Regions from separate parts of the Lysinibacillus sp. NPDC094403 genome, predicted to be linked through region 4. Evidence: riboswitches for the same ligand, from Rfam matches in the RefSeq annotation. Region 4 holds a riboswitch; each other region holds the start of a gene.

Region 1 (5,798 bases), on a different contig from region 4:
CTTCTCTTTTCCATTGGTACAACCATTTTAATTATCCCTGCAAGTTTAACAAGTGAAGCAAAGCAAGATGCATGGATTTCAGCGATCATTGGTGTCGTTTTAAGTTTCCCCGTAATAAAGCTTTTCATTGCTTTTGGAAATAGAACACCTACCCTTACTTTTGTAGCGGCTAATGAAAAGATATTAGGTCGTTTTTTTGGAAAATTTACTGCGATTGGCTTTATTATTATTTGCTTACTTTCTGCTGGTGAATTATTATACATCATTGGAATTTTCATGAAAACATCAGTTATGCCTGAAACACCTACGATGGCCTTTGCTTTTCTCTTCAGTATTATCATTATTTATGCTGCATATCTAGGAATTGAAGTTTTTGCCCGTTCTGCAGAAATACTATGTCCAATATTTATTTTAATTTTTATTTTATTTGTAGCTTGTATTTCACCATCCATCCATATTGAAAATTTACAGCCAATAATGGAAACATCAAAAAAATCATTATTCTTTGGTATGATTCGATTTATAAGTCTTTTTTCATTCCCGCTTGCCGTATTATTAACGATTTTTCCTTCCGCAGTTAACGTCCAAAAATCTGCACAAAAGGGTTTTTATATTGGCACAATTTTTGGAGGGATTGTCTTAATTACAATCATTACACTGTGTATCCTTGTCCTGGGTCCGGCAAATACAGCTTCTAGGACATTTCCAAGCTATTCATTAGCTCAAAGAATTTCAATCGGGAATTTTTTGCAGCGTATTGAAGTTATAATGGCAGCCATGTGGATTATATCAATTTATATTAGAACTTTTATGTATTTTTACGCTGCGGTTATCGGTATTCGAGAACTATTCAAAATTAAAAATCATCGACCGCTCATTTTTCCACTTGGCATGATTATCCTTGGACTTTCACAAATTGTTCATCCTAATATCATTCATTCAGATATTTACAATAGAGAAACTTGGCCTATGTATTCCTTCGTTTTCATGATTTTATTACCATTAGTTTTATTACTTGTCGCGAAGATTCGCAAAATCAATGGGAATCAAGGAAATGCTTCACAGTGTGTAAGTAGTAGTAATAACGAAAATGCTTCACAGAATGCAAACAACGGTAATAGTGAAAATGCTTCACAAAGCGCTAGTAGTAGTAATAACCAAAATGCTTCTCAGAATGCAAGTAACAGTAATAGCGAAAATGCTTCTCAGAATGCAAGCAGCAATTGCGAAAATGCCTCGCAAAGTGATAGTAATGGTAATAACGAAAATGCTTCGCAGAGTGCAAGCAACGGTAATAACGCAAATGCTTCACAAAGTGGAAGTAACGGTAATTGCGAAAATGCCTCGCAAAGTGCTAGTAATGGAAATAACGAAAATGCTTCGCAGAGTACAAGCAACGGTAATAACGAAAATGCTTCACAATGTGCAAGTAACAGTAATAATGAAAATTCTTCACAGAATGCAAGCAACAGTAATATCGAAAATGCTTCTCAGAATGCAAGTAATAGTAATAACCAAAATGCTTCACAGAATGCAAGCAGCAATAATAGCGAAAATGCCTCGCAATGTGCAAGTAGTAACAATAACGAAAATTCTACACAAAGTGCAAGTAGCAGTAATAACGAAAATGCTTCACTAAGTGCAAGCACCAATAATAACCAAAATGCTTCACAGAATACAAGCAGCAATAATAACCAAAATGCTTCACAGAATACAAGCAGCAATAATAACCAAAATGCTTCACAGAATGCAAGTAATAGTAATAACCAAAATGCTTCACAGAATGCAAGTAATAGTAATAACCAAAATGCTTCACAGAATACAAGCAGCAATAATAACGAAAATGCTTCACAATGTGCAAGTAGTAACAATAACCAAAATGCTTCACAGAATGCAAGCAGCAATAATAGCGAAAATGCCTCACAATGTTCAAGTAGTAACAATAACCAAAATGCTTCACAGAATATAAGCAGCAATAATAGCGAAAATGCCTCACAGAGTGCAAGTAGTAGCAATAAAGAAAATACCTCACAAAGTGAAAGTATCAGCAATAACGAAAATGCTTCTCAAAGTGCAAGCAGTAATAGTGAAAATGCTACACAGAATGATGGCGATACCGGCAATATTCCAAACAGTGATAAAAATAAAAATTCCCCAGAAAATTAACAGCATAATGGAGTTAAAAAATGATGACCCTGAAATGTTCAAGGTCATCATTTTTCCTTTACAATTGCTATTGAATAACATTAAATATGATATTCAATCTCATCAACGAAATCCCATTCATATGGTGTTTCTTGGTAAACATAGTAGTTCAACCAATTCGAGAATAATAAATGTGTATGGGCACGCCACGAATTAATCGGTTCATTTGCTGGATTATCATGTGGGAAGTAATTCACTGGTACTTCAATATCTAATCCTTTCGCAACGTCACGACTATATTCATCTGCTAAAGTTGTCGCATCATATTCAAGATGGCCGGTAATCATAATGTTTTTATTGTCCTTAGATTGCACAATGAAAACACCAGCATCTTCTGAATAAGATAGTAATCGTAAATCAGGATGGTTGCGTACTTCGTCGATTGATACAGATGTGTAACGTGAATGTGGGGCTGTAAATAAATCACTAAAGCCACGTACTAAATCCACTGTTAAATCAGTAATAACATGAGAATATACACCCGAGCATTTAGCAGAAAGCTCAATTTTCCCGATGCCGTAATGATGGTATAACGCTGCCTGTGCACCCCAACATATATGTAAAACCGATGTTACGTTTTGCTTAGACCAATCCATAATTTCTGAAATTTCCTGCCAGTAGTTCACGTCTTCGAACGCCATTTTTTCTACTGGTGCACCTGTAATAATCATGCCATCATAGCGGCGATGACGTATTTGATTGAAGGTCGTGTAAAATAATTGCAAATGTGATTTACTGACATTTTTCGATTCATGCGTAGCTGTATTTAAAAATGTAATATTAACTTGTAACGGTGTATTACCTAATAAACGAAGTAATTGTAGCTCTGTTTTTTCTTTTTCAGGCATCAAATTTAAAATTAATATATTTAACGGACGAATTTGTTGAGTTTTTGCTCTGTCCTCTTCCATTACGAAGATTTTTTCCTCCCGTAAATGTTCTCCAGCTGGTAAGTTTTTCGGAATATTAATTGGCATCTTGCATTCCCCTCTCTTTTATTTCTCTCTGTTAAAATCACTTAGTGCCTTAGTTTCAACGCACAGGCCCTGCGCCAAGCTCATAAGTCTTAAAATTAAAAAATCCCCCTCATTCCTATGAGATAGAATGAGGGGGATTTTTACCACGTTCACTCTTATCTCTCAAAGGACAAATCCTTTGCTGGAATTAGCACCTTTCTAACTTTCGTTAGAGGTTGCTGAAGCGTCATCGGGCCAAATCCCTCAACTTCTCTTGATAAGATTATTTAATTAAAAAGAATTGTATCATGAACAATTAAGAATATCAATAATACATAGAATATTTTGTTATTAATCATGCATGTTCTACTATGAATTGATGAACACTATTCTTGACGCAAACCATGTTTACACTATGAAATATTAAATGTGATTCTTAATTGCTTTAATTTTGGGAGTAATACATTTACCTATTAGTTTATTCCACTTCTTATGAAATCTATGTAATTTTTATTATAACTCATACTTCTGAAAAAAAGAAGTGTATAGCATTTACAAATAAAAAAAGAGGGAAATCATCCCTCTATAGTCAGTACTTCTCTTCCATAAGTTCTGCTCTTCTTACTACTGCCATATTGCCTTGTCCTTGAATATAGTTATTTTTAGGGATATACGCAGATACTCTTATATAGAATTCATCAATTAATAATACTTTGTATATCTTTTGGAATTCCTCTCTATCGAAATACAGATACCACGAATCAGAAGAATCTCCATCAAAAGGTGTTAATTGTACACAAAAATAAGACTTTTCGTTAGTATATCCATAATTATAATAATCACATATTTCAGCAGTTCCACTTAAGAAGAAATCTTTGCTTAAATTATTTGCTAAATCATATTGAACATCTTTACCAGTTAAGTCAAGCATATATCTATCCTTAAATTTTTCATTTGGATCAGGTTCTTTATATACAGTAGCATATTGTTGACCAGAAGCTATCTCTTCTTGAGTAGGTTTATATTCTTCTACAGTTTTCTCTTCTTTACCACACGCTGATAGCAATAAGACAGAACACAGTATCGTAAATATCCATAATTTATTAAATCTCATAATTACACCCCATATTATCTATTGTAGTTATATATTACCATAGTTGGATATAACACGAAATATCTTTCTTTATGGGCGTGTGAAATTGCAAATAAAAAAAGAGGGAAATTCCCCTCCTAAATATTACTTACGATAGTATTTTATCACAATCATTCTTTTTCCTCTTGATTAATTTTCCATTTAATAAATGTTTCTGTGTCTTTTTCATCTACTTTTCCATCATAATTCCAATCATTAGGAATATTTGGCTCAACATCTATATTTTTTACACAAGCATTAATTAAAAACAATAGTAACAGAGCAACTAACGCTACTTTCCACCAACCTAAAAAATATCCTTTATCATCACTAGTATCATCATCTTTATTTAGTTCTAAATTCTGTTCGTTGTTTTGTTTTTTATTTTTATCAGATAAATTAGCAAGTCCTATACAACCAAATACTATCAATAATACTATTATTACTATTGTAGAAATTACCACCATTTATAAGTCACCCCGAATACACATATAATAGGTTCATTTTACCATAATTACCTAATGTAACAATATCAGAGTTGCGTTTTTTATGTATATAACTTAAATTATGTGCGTGTGAAAATTGATATGGTAGCGTACAAAATAAAAAGTTAGGGGTATCCGCTTCTTGTCAATACTTTTCTAATCTTATTCGAATTAATCCTTGCTTGCTGTAATCTACATTAATAATACGATACTTTTTATCATATATAGTTATATCCTCATATGTGTCCTCATTTAATTTAAAATATGTCTTTGCAGCATCATTATCACGTACTGTAATTTCATAAATTGGTTTATTTAGATTAACCGCTTCATTATTTGTTATTGAGAAATCTTTATATTTTAAAATACAAGGAATATAACCTTTTAACACTTCTCTTTCCTCATATACTGGACGTCCTAAATGGTCATATCCAATTAATACTTTCTCTATTACATACCATGGAACGGAATAGTTACAATACTCTAATGTAGCTTTATACTTTCCTCCTCTAGTTTCCAATACATCAGATGTAACTAGATAAATGTTATCGCTATTCTCCTTAATCTTAGTATAATCACCACAATGGAATAAACTTAATGAATGAATATGATACGATGAATTAGGACTGAACGTAGCATTACTTATTACTGCATTAATAGTAAATGGATCATCTTCATAAAAGTTAAATTTATATGGCTCATGAATTGTTTTAATCGTATCTTGGATTATTTTATCATCAAATATTTTCATAATTTAATTTCTCCTTAATTGTAAAATAGGAAAGTATTAGAATTATTACTATCAATTTTAATCTGTCTTATTTTATTATCTAACTGGTCAATCCGCTTCATAATAGTATCGCTAAATTCAGAAACGGTCATATCATCTAATTTAATTGCTTTCATCATTGTAGGATTGTTGGCTAGTCCTTCTAATACTGATAATGCAGTTGCATATATACCTTTTAAGTTTGACTTATCATCGACATCATAAGTATCAGTGGCTTTCAATCCATTCTC
Region 2 (5,798 bases), on a different contig from region 4:
GAGAGAAATGATTACGACCTTATTGTTGTTGAAGTATTACCTCTTACAAACTATATAAGAAGTGCAGAAGAACATCAAGATAGGTTAGCTAGATGTCCAAATGATTATTGTCATATTCCAGAAGAAATATTAAGTAAGTATAAGTAGGGGAGATTATTAAAAGATGGTTTATGGGATCTATAGTTTTCAGAAATGCTTTACCATATTATAAGGGGAACAGAACTGTTTAATCATTTTCAACGTTCGGGCGCGATTGTTTAATTAGCATCTCTGTTCTTATTAAACTAAAGAAGGATTTACTAAAGACCAAGTTAATCTACTAAATGCGTAGAATCAACTTGGTCTTTGTGTATTAACAGCAACAATCTATAAGAAAACAGCCAATAAAAAATCCAATCGTTTTAATTATTTTTCTCAAAACGATTGGAATATTTCAATGTAAAATGACGGCGGATATCACTGAATCGGAAAGGAGTTCGCATAGGATGTTAGCCTAAGCACAAAGCCTATCCAGACGCAATTATGCCGAAGTATAATTGATAGTGGTGAAATTCAGGCTTTCTTTTTTGCAGGGTATCCGATGAGGATCGCGATGCTCCCGCAGATTCCTATAAGGATTGGATAGAAAGAGTATTGTAGCATGCTCACTGGCGATATTCCAGCTACGCTTGCGGCTGCTAGGAATTGGGCTCCGTATGGTAGAAGGCCTTGAATCGTACAAGAGAAAATATCTAATATACTTGCGGACTTTCTTGGCTCAATCTCATACTGTTCAGCAATATTTTTTGCAAGTGGACCAGCAATTAAAATAGCTATCGTATTATTGGCTGTAGATAAATTAGTTAGGCCCACAAGGCCAGCAATCCCAAATTCAGCACCCTTTTTCGATTTTATTCTTCGTGTCGCAAGGTGAAGCAGAAAGTCAATTCCTCCGTTAAACTTAATAATCTCCACCATTCCAGCTATTAATATCGCAAGAAATGCCATTTCATACATGCCTGACATTCCTTCGCCAATCTTTTGCAAAAGGTTCATTAAATGATAGCTACCATCTGCTAAACCAACAGCCCCGGCGAGAACAATCCCAAATGCTAGAACAAGGAAAACATTCATTCCAACTAACGCAAAAATAATAACTAACACATAGGGAACAATTTTTACCCAACTATAGCTTAAATGCTCTACTTGTGCTGTCGTTTCACCCATTGTGATTAACCCTAAAATAATGCTCGTTACAATAGCTGCCGGCAACACAATCCAAAAATTCACCTTAAATTTATCCTTCATTTGTGCGCCTTGTGAACGAACGGCAGTAATTGTTGTATCTGAAATAAAGGATAAATTATCGCCAAACATCGAACCGCCAACAATCGCCGCCATTACTAAAGCCATGGAAAACTCTGTATGCTCGCTTATCCCAACTCCAATTGGCGCCAGTGCAACAATTGTTCCTACCGATGTACCCATTGATAGGGAGATAAAGCAGGCAATGATGAACAAGCCTACGACAAGCAGGTTTTCCGGAATGACCGACAAAGCAAAGTTAACAGTGGAGTCCACTGCCCCCATACCTTTTGCTACCTCTGAAAAGGCCCCAGCCAAGAGAAAAATAACAACCATCAGCATGACATTTAAATTTCCTGCGCCTTTGCAAAAAATATCAACCTTTCGCGAAAACGATTCTTTTCGATTCATCGCCAGAGCCACAGCGCCCGAAATGGCGATGGCTACAATGACAGGAAAGGCATAAAAATCACCTGTAATAACTCCTGAACCAATAAATAAAATTAAAAAAACAACAAATGGGATCAGCGCCCATGGATTCTCTTTCTTCATTGTTCTACCTCCAAAAATTAAAAAGGGACACGACCTTTGCCCATTTTTTTACATAAAAAAGACCTCATCTTGAAACAACAAGAAGAGGCCTTATATCTATAAAACACTCCTCTTATCTATCAAGCCATTGCTTGCTGGATTTGGCACAGTAACTTAAATCACTAAGTTCCGCTGCCGAGATATCATCGGGCCAGTCCCTCCATCTCTCTTGATAAGAAGCAAAAATATTATATTTTTTTCACAATAGTATTAGAATAAAATAAAAATTCAATATTTGCAACATATTTTTAAACAAAGTATAAAAAACTCTCGGAAAAGTCAGCGTTAAGGCGACCAAAGAGTAAAGTGTTAAATTATGGGTATTGGGATTTGAGCGTATTGGTGGAGAATGGAGAGGGTCATTTTTTAATTTGATTTTCGAGGTAAGACCACGCATATCTAAATATGAATCTTCTTAATTACAATAGGAAGCTACTTGAACAATAAATTAGTGTTTTGAACAATTAACGCGTCAGATATTTAGGTGGTGCGATTGGTGGGGAATGGAGTTTAAAGAGTTGTAGTATGGCTAAGAAGCCTAGTAAAACTAGACTTCTGCATTTAATTAGAGGTATTAAAGTACTCATAAAGTCCTTTTGAGAACCCTATGCCACCAGTAGGACCATTCAACCAAAGTTTAATAAATGTATTAACCTCTGATTGAGATCTATTTTGTAACAATCCACTTCTATCTATAATATTAGTGAATTTGGAGGTGAATTCCTCTAGAGTGATAACCTCGTTATTATCAAGTTTTTCCTCGTACATTCTAGTCAAATTTTGAAGTTCGTTGAATTCGTCTTCTCCTAAATCGTAGGCTAATATTTGGTCAAACACACCAAACATATCATAATTAGCTGCTAATTTTTGCAGTATTCTAATTTGAAAAGAATGTTTTTCTACTCTTTTTTCAAGTTGTGAAATTCTTTCTTCTGATGATAACGACATTATTACTTAACCTCCTAAATTAAAATGCAAAGAATGTAAAAATATTAGCGATAGTTCTAGCAGTCGATGATTTTACACCAACATTCATTAATGCTGATGCCACTGTATCCATAATAGCATCTTCAACTACGTCCCCGCGTCTAACTAAATCTTCTAATGCATTGGCGATTGTATTTGTATGTTTAGTGAATATTTTAGCTTCCGACTTTGTTAATTGTGAAGCCACAGTATTAATAACCGAACCACCACTACGTAGAGCTTTAGCAGTTCCTTTAAGTGCCTGAGTAGTAATCCACTTTTTAATACCACGTGATTGAATTTCATTTTTATCTTCGTTTTCATTTTCATTTAATTGTGTACCATCTAATGGTAACACATTACTACTGAAATCATACTCAATTATCGTTAATGTCGTTGCTAAACTTTCAGTAACTTGTGGTGGATTTTCTATTTCACTAGCCTTAGCATAGTTTGTTCCTCCAAATGGAAATAGGACTGATGCAGTTAGAACTCCAGAAGATAAAGCTACTATAGATTTCTTGAACATAAAATACCATCCTTTTCTTTGGTTATTTTTAAATAGTTTATATAATATTCGTTTTGGTGAAATACGGAAATCAAAACATAGGTTTTCATGTTAGATTGCATTATATTTATACAAATAACCTATGAACCTAAAGTGATGTGGTAAATCAAATTGAATTAATATAAATAGATTTCACAATCAAATTTCATGACAAATGAGAGTGACCAACAACCAACGTAACAATGCAGTTATACTAATGCTATAAATCTATTACTCAATAGAAAAGCAGTAACAATTTTATAAGATGTTTATGATACTAATCCTCCCATATTGTCTAAGCATTGAATAAATATGCTTAGTTGGTTTCTTCAGATGTTTTCATAATTATGCTCCCTCCTTTTTGATTTTGTTAGTACCATACCATTAGCTACAAAAGTTTCAAAATCAACTTTCGTTGATAATTGAACAAAAATTGATAAAATTCAGAAAAAACACTCTTCTTGGAGTTTGAAATCACAGATAATCCTTATAAGAAAGAAAAGAAGCCTAGTAAAAACTAGATTTCTACATCTAAATAGAGGTATTAAAGTCCTTATAAAGTCCTATAGAGAACCTTGTGCTACCAGTCTATAAAAGTTTTAAAATCAAGTTTTGGCATAAATTGAACAAAAATTGATAAAAGTCAGAAAATCAAAACTTTGATTTCTAACACGGTAAGTATCGATGTGTGTGACAATCGCTGAGGAATAGATCTTGAAGTATTGCAGAACGGACAGGTTGTTAGTTGAGTTAATAGAGGGTGGTTCACTTTGAGAATAGCTACAAAGCAGAAATATTTAATGAAAAAATGGAGCAAGTAATTATTACTCATGTGTGTGAATGTAGAGTTAGCCGTAACTTCATCAGCATCGCTATAACAAGTAGAAGAAGAAGGAGGTTAAATAATGATTAGTTGCATACAAAAGGTTATGGATTGAAATACCAAGGTGTATTTCGATAGATGCTCTCTTCAATAATCTAAAGTCAGTTTTGCTAATCTTTTTTTCAGAAGATCGCGCTCTTTGGTAAAATAAATTTCTCCCTGTACCTGATAGATGGCATCATTAATTATTCTTAAATTTTTGCTTGGTATAATTGATCAATTGAAGGGGGAAATAAAGGAAGTGTTGCAGCAATTGCAACTTTAAAAAGAGACGCCCTTGAGAAAGGCGCCTAAAACATTTGTGGTAAAAATTCCGTCATAAAGCGTTGATTTTTACGCAGCCATATTTTTAGAATCATACGGTGTGTTAGAAGTCGTTGCCTTTTATGTGGTCTATTCTTTGCCTCTATTAAACTTTGCAGTAGAATACAAGTTTCTGTTGCAAATGCTTGAGGATCAACGAGGACATCAAGCTTATAATCAATTAACTGTGCAGCCTGTACCTTTGCAAGTAATTGTGCAAAGCGTGTATTCATTTCTGGAAAGTTTTCTTCTAGTTCTAGGTCGATTAAAGTATAAAGTGTTTGTTCAATTTCAGCTTCGAGTGCTTGTAATTGTTCAATGGATGGCTGTGTCAAAAAATCACCTCTAGCTTCTTAAAAATGCTGCTACACAAGGAAAAAGCCAAGTGCAGCAAAAAGTAAACCAAATAAAACTGTAGTGCTTATATAAACAATTACTTGTCTCCATTTTTTCTGCTCCAAAAGCGTCAAACATTCAAAACCGAATGTTGAAAAAGTCGTATAAGCTCCTAAAAAACCAAGCCCTATAAAATGCCAAATCCAATCACTTGGATGTAATGCAAATAGAAAGCCAAGAGCAAAAGAACCCGTTATATTGATCAAAAATGTTGCCCATGGGTATGTATGGACAATCAATTTTCCTAGATAAAATCTCGTTAGTGCACCCAAAAATCCACCGATACCAATAACTATCATACGATGCGCCCCTTTGCTAGCTTAAATCCTAGCCATGCACAAGCTAAACCGCCAAAAACACTCATTAAAATATAAAGAACAGCTTGTAGCCACTTACTATCCTGCAAAAGTAATAGCGTTTCTAAAGAAAAAGTCGAAAAGGTCGTAAAGGCTCCAAAAAAGCCAGTCCCAATTCCTAAAATAACAGGCGTACGCTTTGTAAACGTAGTAAATAGCCATGCTAAACAAAAGCAACCGATTAAGTTTATGCAAAGTGTCGCAAATGGAAAACCACCGTTATTCGAAAGTGCTAAACCGAGGATATATCGACAGATGGCACCCAAAAATCCGCCAATCCCAACAGCTAAAAATGATTTCAACGTAAAGACTCCTTATTAAAATGTCTATATGGAAAAGTGTATCACGTGATAATTATTTTAGATATGTTTCAGTTCAAAAATATCAAAGTGAGCCCAAACATTATAGCTTATACTGTTTTACCAACTTTGGTTCAAATGTTTTCGTTCTATAGTTTATTTTGACTTCTTGA
Region 3 (5,798 bases), on a different contig from region 4:
TGCTAAAGTATTTGGTTCTGAGACTTTAGATTACATTGCAGATGAAGCGGTTCAATTACACGGTGGTTACGGCTTTATGGCTGAATACGAAGTAGAACGTATTTACCGTGATTCTCGTATTAATCGTATTTTTGAAGGGACAAATGAAATTAACCGCATGATTGTACCAGGTACATTTATGAAAAAGGCATTAAAAGGTGAATTGCCATTACTACAAGTTGCTCAAAATTTACAACAAGAGCTTCTTATGCTAATGCCTGAAGATATAGGCACAGAGCCGCTAGCACAGGAAAAATATCTTGTGAAAAATGCGAAGAAAATTGCTGTATTAGCAGCAGGTTTAGCAGCACAACGCTACGGTGCAAAGCTTGATCAAGAGCAAGAAGTATTGGTGAATATTGCAAATATCGCAAACCAACTATTCGCAATGGAATCAGCAGTATTACGTACAGAAAAAGCGATTGCTCGTGATGGTGCTGAAAAAGCTCATCAAAAATTACTTTACACTCAGATCTTCTGCCAAGAAGCATTTGCAGAAATTGAAAAAGAAGCAAAAGATACGATTCTTGCTTCAGCAGACGGCGACGCAGCACGCATGACATTGTCTGCACTACGTAAATTAACTCGCAACAACCCATACAATTTAATCGCGAAGAAACGCGAAGCTTCTGTTAAATTAATTGAAGCAGAAAAATTTGTAGTTTAATAGAGCAGACTAACCTGGCTATCCGCATAGATGAGATAGCTAGGTTTTTTGTTGGGAATAAAAGTAAAGTTCTTCGGCCAAACGAGGGGTTGATTTCCGTTCCGGCTGGGCGCTTTGTAGCTGTCGCTTTGCTTTCGCTACAGAAAACATTTGTTGCTGCCGCTACGTTAACACTACGCTTTCGCACAGAGCAAAGCTTCCTGGGGGCGTCCGATGAGCCGCTTCACTCGCGATGCTCGCTCCAGGGTCTCATCTGTGACACTGTGATCCAAGGAGTCGCCCAGCCTCCACTCCAATCAACTGATTCACATGACATATGTTTTAACAAAAATATCATTCAACTTTTGAGTTTTATCGGAACACTTTTACGTTTTATCTACCAACTTTTGAAATTTATCGACCAACTTTCACGTTTTATCACCTAACTTCTGAATTTTATCGACATCCACCTTCCAAAGAGCAAAAAAGGATTCATACACAAAACTGTGTGTGAATCCTCTGACTGTCGTTTTATAGCAAAAGAGTTTCGTCTGTGCGAAAGCGGATTGACAGCAACAACATGTTTATCAGCGCGAAAGCGGACCACTCCAAAATGCCAATCGCTGATAACATCAAGAAAATCGCTGATAAAATGCTGAGAATCGCTGATAACATCAAGAAAATCGCTGATAAATTGCCGAGAATCGCTGATAACAACATGATAATCGCTGATAAATTTTCGAGAACCGCCGATAGCATCATGAGTCGCCCAGCCTCCACTCCAATCAATTACTTCACTTAGTATATATTTTCTGCCATTTTATAATAATTTACTTATGTGAAAGCACAATCGTCGTAACTATTATAGAAGAGCAATCATTACGTTCACTTTTAAAATGCATAAATTTTATAAAAGTTCTACACTATTGCTGATTGGAGTGGAAGGCTACTCGACTCCCTTGGGAAAGCGAGACAGGCGAGACCCTGAGGCCAACACGATGTTGGTCACGAAGGCATTGTCACAGGACGTGACGCACTTAGCCTTCGTTCCTTTAGCGGAGGAAGCGGCTCGACGCTCGCTCACAGGAAGTTTTGCTCTGCGCGAAAGCGAAGCGTCAGCGACAAAGCGCCCAGCTGGAACGGAAATCAACCCCACGCTTTGGCATAATGAGTTTCATTTTGGCTCGTAACGGTTATGATGGTATACTACAGAAAATGAGGGAGACACTGAAAATGTAGTGTCCTAATAATGATAGTAGAGGAGCCTATAAATGACGATTCAATTTATTCATTATCCAAAATGTACTACTTGTAAAAAAGCTCAAAAATGGCTAAATGACAATAAGATTTCATACGAAGAGGTACACATTGTCGAACAACCGCCTACAAAGGACGAATTATCAAACCTATGGCAAGCTAGTGGACAACCGTTAAAGAAATTCTTTAATACTTCTGGTATGAAATATCGTGAGCTTGGCTTGAAGGATAAGCTTGCTGATATGACTGAAGAGGAGCAGCTTGAATTGCTTGCTTCAGATGGTATGCTGATTAAACGTCCAATTGTAACAGACGGGAAAAAAGTAACTTTAGGGTTTAAAGAATCAGATTTTGAGCAAGCTTGGAAATAACCCTATTTATCCTTGTTTTTATAGGAGAAGTATGGCAAACTGAAAGTGAATATACTACATATTTTATGGAGGGGTTTATTGCATGAGCACACCAAAAGACTTACGTTACTCTGAAGAGCATGAATGGGTAAAATTAGAAGATGGTAAAGTACGTATCGGTATTTCTCACTTCGCACAAGCTGAACTTGGAGATATCGTTTTCGTTGAACTTCCACAAGTTGGCGACGAAATCAAAACTGATGATCCATTCGGTAGCGTTGAATCTGTAAAAACAGTTTCTGAATTATACGCACCAATCTCAGGTACAGTAGTTGAAGTAAATGCAGATTTAGAAGATAGCCCAGAATTCGTTAATGAATCACCATATGAAAAAGCTTGGATGATCGTTGTAGAGCCTGCTGATGCATCAGAAGTTGAAAAACTTATGACAGCTGAGCAATACGAAGAAATGATTGCAGAATAAGACAAGCCTGAATTAGAAAAACGTCGGAAACTACCGACGTTTTTTATTATCTTCATTCATCCCGCTACTATAACAGTGAGGAGAATGCAAGTATATTCCTTTATCAATAGGTGTCTAACTGTATCAACGATCAAGTTTATTGATATAATGAATTATAAGGGATATGTCTAAATGGGGGTGGCGTGATGGTCGAGGGAAAATGCTTAATTGTCGAAGGCCGATCGGATAAGCTTCAAATTGAACCTATTTTAAATGAAGATGTTAAAATACTTTGTACGAATGGTACAATTGGTGTGCATCAATTAGAAGAGCTACTTGATCCATACGAGGGTTGTGAGCTTTATACGTTTTTTGATGCAGATACATCGGGTGATAAACTACGAGCATTAATGGACAGACATTATCCAGAGGCTGAGCATTTACGTACGATGCCAACATATAAGGAAGTTGAGACAACTCCGAAGAAGGTGTTAGCAGCGATATTGCTTCGTGCACACTTCTCAATCCATAATGAATATATTTTGTAAGGTTGCGTGAAAAATGATGGAAGAATGGTCAAAAGAGCAGTGGGACGCGGTTGTCCAGTCAGGTGAAAAGGCTGCCTTTTATTTATATACGCCAATGTGTGGAACGTGTGCAGTTGCATCGAAAATGATGACGGTTGTTGAGCAATTGCTACCACAGCTACAAGTAGGTAAAGCGAATATTAATTTTTTCGAGCAAATAGCTTATGATAATAAAATCGAAAGTGTACCATGTTTACTCGTATGTGAAGGCGGAAAAGTAACAGAAAAAGTTTATGCCTTTCAATCCGTACCATATTTATACGAATTGTTAAAAAACTAATTGACTGAATATTAATCGCGTGGTAAAGTAACAAATATATTAAAAAACAATAAATATATCGAACTCTTATAAAGAGCGGCGGAGGGAAGTGCCCTATGAAGCCCAGCAACCATCACAATGTGAAAAGGTGCCAAATCACCCAAAGATTTATCTTTGAAAGATGAGAGAACGGTTTAGCGTATAAGTTACGTGACCCCTTCTACTTGTCTATAAGTGAAGGGGTTTTTTTAACTTCTATCAACACACGACTGAGTGACCAACATCACGTTGGCCGCAATTATGCGAGGCATAATTGATATAAGAAAAGGAGAATTCGCTATGATTAATCTTCAAAATATTACGAAGAAATACAAAACTACGAATGGCGAATTAACTGCAGTTAAAGACGTCAACCTTTCTATTAATAAAGGTGAAATTTTTGGCATTATCGGCTATAGTGGCGCTGGTAAAAGTACAATGATTCGATTGTTAAACGGTTTAGAAAAGCCTACATCTGGTAGGGTGACAGTTAACAATCAAGAATTTTCATCCATAAAGGGGCAAAAGCTCAGAGATGCTAGACAAAAGGTCAGTATGATTTTCCAACATTTCAATTTACTTTGGTCTAGAACCGTTGCGGAAAACATCGCTTTCCCACTAGAGATAGCAGGTGTTCCAAAGGCACAACGTGAAGCACGTGTGAAAGAATTGATAACACTTGTTGGTCTAGATGGACGCGCTAAGGCGTATCCATCACAACTATCAGGGGGGCAAAAGCAACGTGTAGGTATAGCTCGTGCGCTTGCTAATAACCCAGAGGTACTGTTATGTGATGAGGCAACATCTGCACTCGATCCGGAGACAACAGATGCTATCCTTGATCTACTTGTCGATATTAACGAACGATTAGGTCTAACGATTGTGTTAATCACACATGAAATGCACGTTATTCGCAAAATTTGTCATCGTGTAGCGGTTATGGAAGCTGGAGAAATTGTAGAACGTGGTGAAGTATTACAAGTATTCCAAGCTCCACAAGCTGCCATTACGAAAAAATTCGTTTCTCAAATTACAGATACGAAGGAAACACAGGAAACCGTGGCACAAATTAAAGCAAATTATCCTAATGGACAACTTGTTAAGCTAATCTTTGTAGGAGAAAAAACAGAGCAGCCTGTCATTTCGCATCTTGTGAAACAGTTTGATGTAGAAGTAAGTATTGTACATGGTAATATTTCGCAAACGAAAAATGGCGCGTACGGTACACTTATTGTGCAAATTGATGGCTCGGAGGCCAATGTTACTGCTGCACTTAGCTACTTAAATACAGTCGAAGTACAAACGGAGGTGATTGCAAATGCTAACTAGTCTTTTTCCGAATGTCGACTGGGAAAAAATGTGGGACGCTACGTATGAAACATTGTACATGACAACAATTTCTACGGTTATCACATTTATACTTGGATTAATGATTGGAATCTTATTGTTTTTATCAAGTCCCAACCAACTATGGGCCAATAAAATTGTGAACTTTTTAACAGGCTCAATCGTTAACATTTTCCGTTCGATTCCATTTATCGTTTTGATTATCTTGTTAATTCCATTTACGAAATTTTTACTTGGCACAATTCGTGGCGCAGATGCGGCTTTACCAGCACTAATTATTGGAGCTGCACCATTCTATGCACGAATGGTATTAATTGCTTTACGTGAAATTGATAAAGGTGTTATTGAAGCAGCTCGTTCAATGGGTGCCAAAACGTCAACGATTATTTGGAAAGTATTAATTCCAGAATCGTTACCAGCGCTTATTTCTGGTATTACTGTAACGGCTGTAGCACTTGTTGGCTATACTGCGATGGCAGGTATTATCGGTGCAGGTGGTCTAGGAAACTTAGCATTCTTAGATGGTTTCCAACGTAATCGCACAGATGTAACTTTAATGTCGACTATATTAATCTTAATAGTTGTATTTGTTATTCAATGGATTGGCGACATGATTACGATCAAAACAGATAAACGCTAAAGAAGCGCTAATAAAAATTGTGACAAAAAGAGTATCCAGTTACGAACATCTAAGAGGTTATCTCGGTTTTATACCGCTAACATATGTAAATAAGAAAAAAGGGAGAGTAATAAAATGAAGAAGTTATTAGCAGGATTATTTTTATCAGTATTAGTACTAGCTTTAGCCGCT
Region 4 (5,798 bases):
CGGTTCCAAAAGGCACAGGACGTGTTCGTAACATGCCTACAGCGGCACATACAAAAGAAATGCTGGACGATGCTCTTGCAATCTACGAAAAAGTCGGCCGTGAGCTAGGCGTTATTCAATAAAAATTTGGGCTGCCTCAATAGTGAGGTAGCCCTTTTTTGAGGTTCAGACAGATAGTAAGGTCGAAGTGACGGATGGAAGAGCCAGAGCGACGGAAAGAAGAGCCGAAGCGACGGAAAGAAGAGCCGAAGCGACGGATAAAACAATCGAAGTGACGGATTGCCACCTCGAAATGCAGGACTGCTTTATTGATCGACGCCATCTTTTTTCACTAATGTGATATCGCGTAGTCCCTTTACAGATATTGCCCCCGCTAATGCGATAGAAACTTTTAATTCATCATATAAATTCGTCATTACTTTTTCGACGCCTTGCTGTCCTTCTAAGGCAAGCCCATAGACAAAGGGACGTCCAATGGCTACAGCATCTGCTCCTAAAGCGAGTGCCTTAAGAGCATCCATACCTCGATACACACCGCTATCTAAAATAACAGGAATTTGTCCCTTTACAGCTTTCACAATGTCGGGAAGTGCATCAAGTGAACCAATTACGCCATCCAATTGACGACCACCGTGGTTTGATACGATTATTCCATCAATGCCATTTTCTATAGCTAGTTTTGCGTCTTCTGGATGTAAGATTCCCTTCAATAAAATAGGGAGATTAGAACGGCGCTTTAATTCACGCACATTGTCCCAATTTAATGTTGGATGGAAAACATTTTGCAAAACGCCCTGTACATATGACTCAAATGAATCATCTGGTAAGGAAGCAGTAAAAACAGGGTCATTCATATAGTTTCCTCGCGCATACCCAAGCTTTAATGGTGAAAATTGATTGCGAACATCTTCTTCACGCCAGCCGAGCATGACTGTATCTACAGTTAAAACAATAGCCTCAAAACCAGCAGCCTCTGCTCGTGTGGCCATGCTATAGGCAATTTCCTCATTTGTTGACCAATATAATTGAAACCATTTAGTAGCAGTGGGAGCTGTTTGTGCTACATCCTCAAGTGCATAGCTTGAAACTGTACTTTGAATATAAGGAATTTTTAACTGATCAGCTGCACGCGCAACGGCAAGCTCTCCCTCGTCATGTGCCATTCTGTTCATACCAACAGGAGCAAATAAGAAAGGTGTTGGATGTACTTTTCCGAACAGCTCAATCGATGTATCAATACTTGAAACATCATGTAAAAAACGTGGAATAATAGAGTATTTTTCAAAGGCTGCGCGGTTATTTCGTAATGTTTGCTCACCCCCAGCGCCTGAACGGATGTAGCCAAACGGACCAGCCTCCAATTTTTCTGCAACAGCCTTTTCTAAATCTGTAAAGCAAATAGGGAAGGGGGCTTGTGCATTAATATTCTTTAACAGTAGATCGCAATCTGTTGTCTTTGTCATCGTAATCATCCTACTAATCTTTCTTTAGTTTCGCAGCAAAGCGGTTACCTATTGATTGAATACTCTGAACTAGGATGATTAAGATAAACACTGTCGCATACATCACATCGACCTCATAACGTAAATGACCGTAGCGATATGCAAGATCACCTAAACCACCAGCACCAACCATTCCTGCCATTGCAGTTGCTCCTATAAGACCGATTGTGGCAATCGTTAAACCTAAAATAATGGATGGGCGAGCCTCACGTAGTAAGACATTCCAAATAATATGACGACGTTTAATACCCATTGCTGTATAAGCTTCCACAACACCTGGATCAACTTCTAAAAGTGCCGTTTCCATAAGTCGCGCAATATAAGGCGCTGTATAAACAACAAGCGGAACAATAACACCTTTTACACCGATAGTTGTGCCAACGATTAGCTTCGTGAACGGTAAAATGAAAAATAGTAAAATAATGAACGGTACAGAGCGAATAATATTAATAAATAAATTGAAAAATTGATAGAGAAATTTATTTTCAAATGATTGTCCCTGGCGAGTTAAAACGATTAAAAGCCCTAAAGGGATCCCAATTAAAATAGAAAAGAATAATGAAATCCCGACCATTTGGAAGGTTTCAATAATAGATTTCCCAATAACATCTGACCAATCTGCAAAGAAGCTTTGAATGCTATTCATTTAATTCGCCTCCTAACTCCTCAACGCCTACTCCGTTTTCTGTAAAATACTTAAGTGCTTTTTCTACGATATGAGCTTTACCGTGTAGATGCACGACAATATTACCGACAATGCCGTTTTTTAATTCGATGATATTGGCTGTTAAAATATTTGGTTGAACATCATACACTTTGCTCACTTCTGCAAGTAATGGTTTCCCAGTACTTTCACCAAGGAATGTTAAACGAATCACACTTCCGGAAAGATTTAATTGCTCGATAAGAGAAGGAGACAAATTGCGTTGAGAAATAGTGTTTAAAAACTTTCGTGTCGTTGGGTGCTGAGGCTTCGAAAATAGTTCTATAGCAGAGCCATATTCTACAACCGCTCCTGATTCAAGAACGGAAACATCATCGCAAATCTTTTGAATAACATTCATTTCATGTGTAATAAGTAAAATAGTGATACCTAACTCACGATTAATTTTCAACAGAAGCTCAAGAATAGCGTCAGTTGTTTCAGGATCGAGTGCACTTGTCGCTTCATCACTTAGTAAAATCTCAGGCTCTTGGGCAAGGGCACGCGCAATAGCCACACGTTGCTTTTGACCACCTGAAAGCTGGCTAGGGTAGCTATCTAATTTCTCTGTTAGGCCAACAATTTCTGCATATTTTGCAACGCGGTTTTTCACTTCAGAGTCGTTATAGCCTAGAAGCTTTAATGGTACCGAGATATTGTTGTAAACGGTCGCTGTTTTTAAGAGATTAAAATGTTGGAAGATCATCCCGATTTTTTGACGTGTTTTGCGAAGGTCGTTTAGAGAAAGGGCAGTAATATCTACATTATCAATCAATACTTTCCCTGTTGTTGGACGCTCTAATAAATTGACACAGCGAATAAGGGTACTTTTTCCTGCACCACTGTAGCTAATAACCCCATGAATTTCACCTTTTTTGACATGCAAGTTGATACCATCTACTGCTTTGACGATACCTTTTTTAGTTTTAAATTCTTTTGATATATTTTCTAATTGAATCATACTGAATATCTCCTTTCTAAGTCCTTCTATAAAGCAAGAATCTGCTAGCTTTCCTGTAGGAGTCTCGCAGATTCTCGATTATATGAAAGAACCTTTATCGTTACTTACCAGCTTGGAATTATAGAACCTTTGAATTCCTCTTCAATAAATTTGCGTACTTCTTCAGATTGATAAGCTTCAACAAATTTTTTAATCGTTGGGTCATCCTTGTTTTCAGCACGTACCGCAATGTAGTTTACATATGGAGAGTTAGTAGATTCTAAAAAAATGGAGTCTTTTTTAGGATTAATGCCAGCATCAAGAGCGAAGTTCGTGTTTATAGCTGCTACATCTACTTCACTAAGTTGTTTTGGAATTTGTGCAGCCTCTAATTCAATGAATTTCAAATTCTTTTTGTTTTCTTCCACATCACGAATAGATGCTGTTAAATCTGCTCTGTCTTTTAATTTAATAATGCCTGCCTCTTGAAGGACAAATAGTGCACGTGCCCCGTTTGTTGGATCATTTGGTAATCCGAATGTTGCACCATCAGGAATTTCATCGAATGATTTATATTTCTTAGAGTATATGCCCATAGGAGTTAAAATTGTTTTTCCTACTGGCACTAAATCTGTATTGTGATCTTTGTTAAATGTATCGAGGAATGGCTTGTGTTGATAGCTGTTTGCATCAAGATCACCCTCGGCTAATGATGTATTTGGTAAAACATAATCAGAGAAAGTTTTTAGTTCTACCTCTAAGCCATTTTCTTTGGCAACTTTTGCAGCAGCCTCTGCAATTTGTTCGTGTGGACCAGAAGTTACACCCACTACAATTTTATTTTCATTAATAGCCTTACTTTTACTATCTTCTTTAGTACCACAGCCTACTAACGCTGCTACCAATGTGAGACTCGCTAAACCTAATAAAATTTTGTTTTTCTTTTTCATGAGAAAACCTCCAATATTGTTTTATCGGTTATTAAAAATAAAAAAAACTCTCTTAAAAAAACTAAGAGAGGCTCATGAAAAAACGTCCTCTCTTATCTTTCAAACGATTATCGTTTGCAGGATTTAGCACCTTCCTTAAAAAAGGAGGTTGCCGAGCTTCATAGGGCCAGTCCCTCAGCTACTCTTGATAAGAGATTTATAATATTTTTTTGTAAATCCGATAGAACTAATATAAATTATAGGATATAGTAATCAATCGAATTTTTTAAATTTTTTATTTTATTATTTTTAGTTAAAAAGAGGCATGGGAATGTCTGTTAAAGTAAGGCGGGAATATTGTTATCACTGCCTATTTCGTTTTAGCAGAAGTACAAGGGATTTATCATATTCGACAGTTTGCTGAAGAAACAGGTCACTATTTTATCCACTAGAAGAAGGGCTGAAGCAACCAAGGAAGATAGTAAAATGAAAAAACTGTCTCCAAAGCAAATATGCGCAAAGGGGACAGTTTTGATAGGGTCTTACTTAGGTAGAGGGACTAAAATGCTCATGAGCTAAATAAGTTTAACTTTTCAATTCTGCTGATTGCTTCACGTAAGCGGTCTTCGCTAACAAGTAGGCCAACCCGCACATAACCTTCACCATATTGACCGAAGCCGTTACCTGCAGCTACTGCGATATCAGCTTTGTCGAGCAATAAATCAGCAAATTGTTCACTCGTAAAACCTAATGGGACAGGGAGCCATGCAAAGAAAGAGCCTCTAGGTGCTGTTACTTGCCAACCAATTCGCTGAGCTTCTTCGATAAGGACGTTTCGTCGACGCTCATAAGTCTCTCTTAGCTTATCAGCGCAACTTTGAGAAGCAGTAAGTGCAACTGCCGCAGCTTGTTGCACTGCAGGAAATTGACTACAAAATAGATGATCTTGAATAAGGTTAATGGCTGCAACAATATCAGGGTTACCAACTGCAAAACCAATGCGCCAGCCTGCCATATTATACGTTTTGGATAATGTATACATTTCGATACCGACATCTTTTGCACCGTCAGCTTGCAGGAAGCTAATAGGTCTATTGCCGTCAAATCCAATCGCCCCGTAGGCAAAATCATGTGATACGATAATATTGTGCTCTTTTGCAAAGCGTACTGTTTCTTCGAAAAATTCAAGTGTTGCAGTACCACCAGTTGGATTATTCGGGTAATTCAAGTAAAGAAGCTTTGCCTTTTCTTTTACTTCATTGGATAAAGCATTATAATCAGGCAGGAAATTATTCTCTGCAAAAAGTGGCATGACTTCAAAACTAACATCACCTAATATGACACCAGATAAGTAATCTGGATAACCAGGATCGGGTAAAAGCATTGTATCGCCAGGGTTTAAAACGGCTAACGGTAACTCAACGAGACCGATTTTCGTACCACCGAGAATAGCTACTTCTGTTTCTGGATCAATGTCAACATTGTATTCACGTTTGTAGAAGTCTGCTGCTGCTTGGCGTAATTCTGCTATGCCACGGAATGGAGAATATTTATGATTTTGAGGATTTTCTGCTGCCTCCTGTAATGCTTTAATAATGTGTGGGGGAGTAGGTTGGTCTGGATTACCTTGACCGAGATTGATCACATCACGCCCTTCAGCTAGAGCGGCGTTTACTTTTTGTACAAGTGCTGCAAAAAATTGAGTTGGGAGTTGCTGTAGTTTT

Evidence for each region. Region 4 has a riboswitch for S-adenosylmethionine ahead of ACQKMV_RS00135 (MetQ/NlpA family ABC transporter substrate-binding protein). Riboswitches for the same ligand answer to the same signal wherever they lie in the genome.
Region 1: linked by a shared signal. The riboswitch ahead of metA (homoserine O-acetyltransferase MetA) and the one ahead of ACQKMV_RS00135 (MetQ/NlpA family ABC transporter substrate-binding protein) in region 4 are both predicted to bind S-adenosylmethionine.
Region 2: linked by a shared signal. The riboswitch ahead of ACQKMV_RS21500 (Na+/H+ antiporter NhaC family protein) and the one ahead of ACQKMV_RS00135 (MetQ/NlpA family ABC transporter substrate-binding protein) in region 4 are both predicted to bind S-adenosylmethionine.
Region 3: linked by a shared signal. The riboswitch ahead of ACQKMV_RS07415 (methionine ABC transporter ATP-binding protein) and the one ahead of ACQKMV_RS00135 (MetQ/NlpA family ABC transporter substrate-binding protein) in region 4 are both predicted to bind S-adenosylmethionine.

The regions. Positions count from the first base shown of each region.
Region 1 covers NZ_JBNNTL010000002.1:306,348-312,145, reverse strand. The annotation lists gene ACQKMV_RS05790 (endospore germination permease) at 1-2,166, shown strand, start outside; gene metA (homoserine O-acetyltransferase MetA) at 2,247-3,182, opposite strand; SAM riboswitch class I at 3,335-3,445, opposite strand; gene ACQKMV_RS05780 (hypothetical protein) at 3,751-4,275, opposite strand; gene ACQKMV_RS05775 (hypothetical protein) at 4,425-4,760, opposite strand; gene ACQKMV_RS05770 (hypothetical protein) at 4,924-5,529, opposite strand; gene ACQKMV_RS05765 (hypothetical protein) at 5,544-5,798, opposite strand, start outside.
Region 2 covers NZ_JBNNTL010000023.1:22,205-28,002, reverse strand. The annotation lists gene ACQKMV_RS21505 (peptide-methionine (S)-S-oxide reductase) at 1-147, shown strand, start outside; gene ACQKMV_RS21500 (Na+/H+ antiporter NhaC family protein) at 553-1,836, opposite strand; SAM riboswitch class I at 1,946-2,054, opposite strand; gene ACQKMV_RS21495 (hypothetical protein) at 2,437-2,823, opposite strand; gene ACQKMV_RS21490 (hypothetical protein) at 2,843-3,370, opposite strand; gene ACQKMV_RS21485 (hypothetical protein) at 4,562-4,909, opposite strand; gene ACQKMV_RS21480 (fluoride efflux transporter FluC) at 4,940-5,269, opposite strand; gene crcB (fluoride efflux transporter CrcB) at 5,266-5,628, opposite strand.
Region 3 covers NZ_JBNNTL010000003.1:72,754-78,551, reverse strand. The annotation lists gene ACQKMV_RS07450 (acyl-CoA dehydrogenase family protein) at 1-706, shown strand, start outside; gene ACQKMV_RS07445 (hypothetical protein) at 1,217-1,447, opposite strand; gene ACQKMV_RS07440 (hypothetical protein) at 1,684-1,875, shown strand; gene ACQKMV_RS07435 (arsenate reductase family protein) at 1,957-2,313, shown strand; gene gcvH (glycine cleavage system protein GcvH) at 2,396-2,776, shown strand; gene ACQKMV_RS07425 (toprim domain-containing protein) at 2,962-3,303, shown strand; gene ACQKMV_RS07420 (thioredoxin family protein) at 3,320-3,622, shown strand; SAM riboswitch class I at 3,686-3,789, shown strand; gene ACQKMV_RS07415 (methionine ABC transporter ATP-binding protein) at 3,941-4,969, shown strand; gene ACQKMV_RS07410 (methionine ABC transporter permease) at 4,959-5,627, shown strand; gene ACQKMV_RS07405 (MetQ/NlpA family ABC transporter substrate-binding protein) at 5,742-5,798, shown strand, end outside.
Region 4 covers NZ_JBNNTL010000001.1:25,697-31,494, forward strand. The annotation lists gene ACQKMV_RS00115 (glycine C-acetyltransferase) at 1-122, shown strand, start outside; gene ACQKMV_RS00120 (alpha-hydroxy acid oxidase) at 306-1,463, opposite strand; gene ACQKMV_RS00125 (methionine ABC transporter permease) at 1,477-2,148, opposite strand; gene ACQKMV_RS00130 (methionine ABC transporter ATP-binding protein) at 2,141-3,166, opposite strand; gene ACQKMV_RS00135 (MetQ/NlpA family ABC transporter substrate-binding protein) at 3,271-4,095, opposite strand; SAM riboswitch class I at 4,185-4,289, opposite strand; gene ACQKMV_RS00140 (pyridoxal phosphate-dependent aminotransferase) at 4,643-5,798, opposite strand, start outside.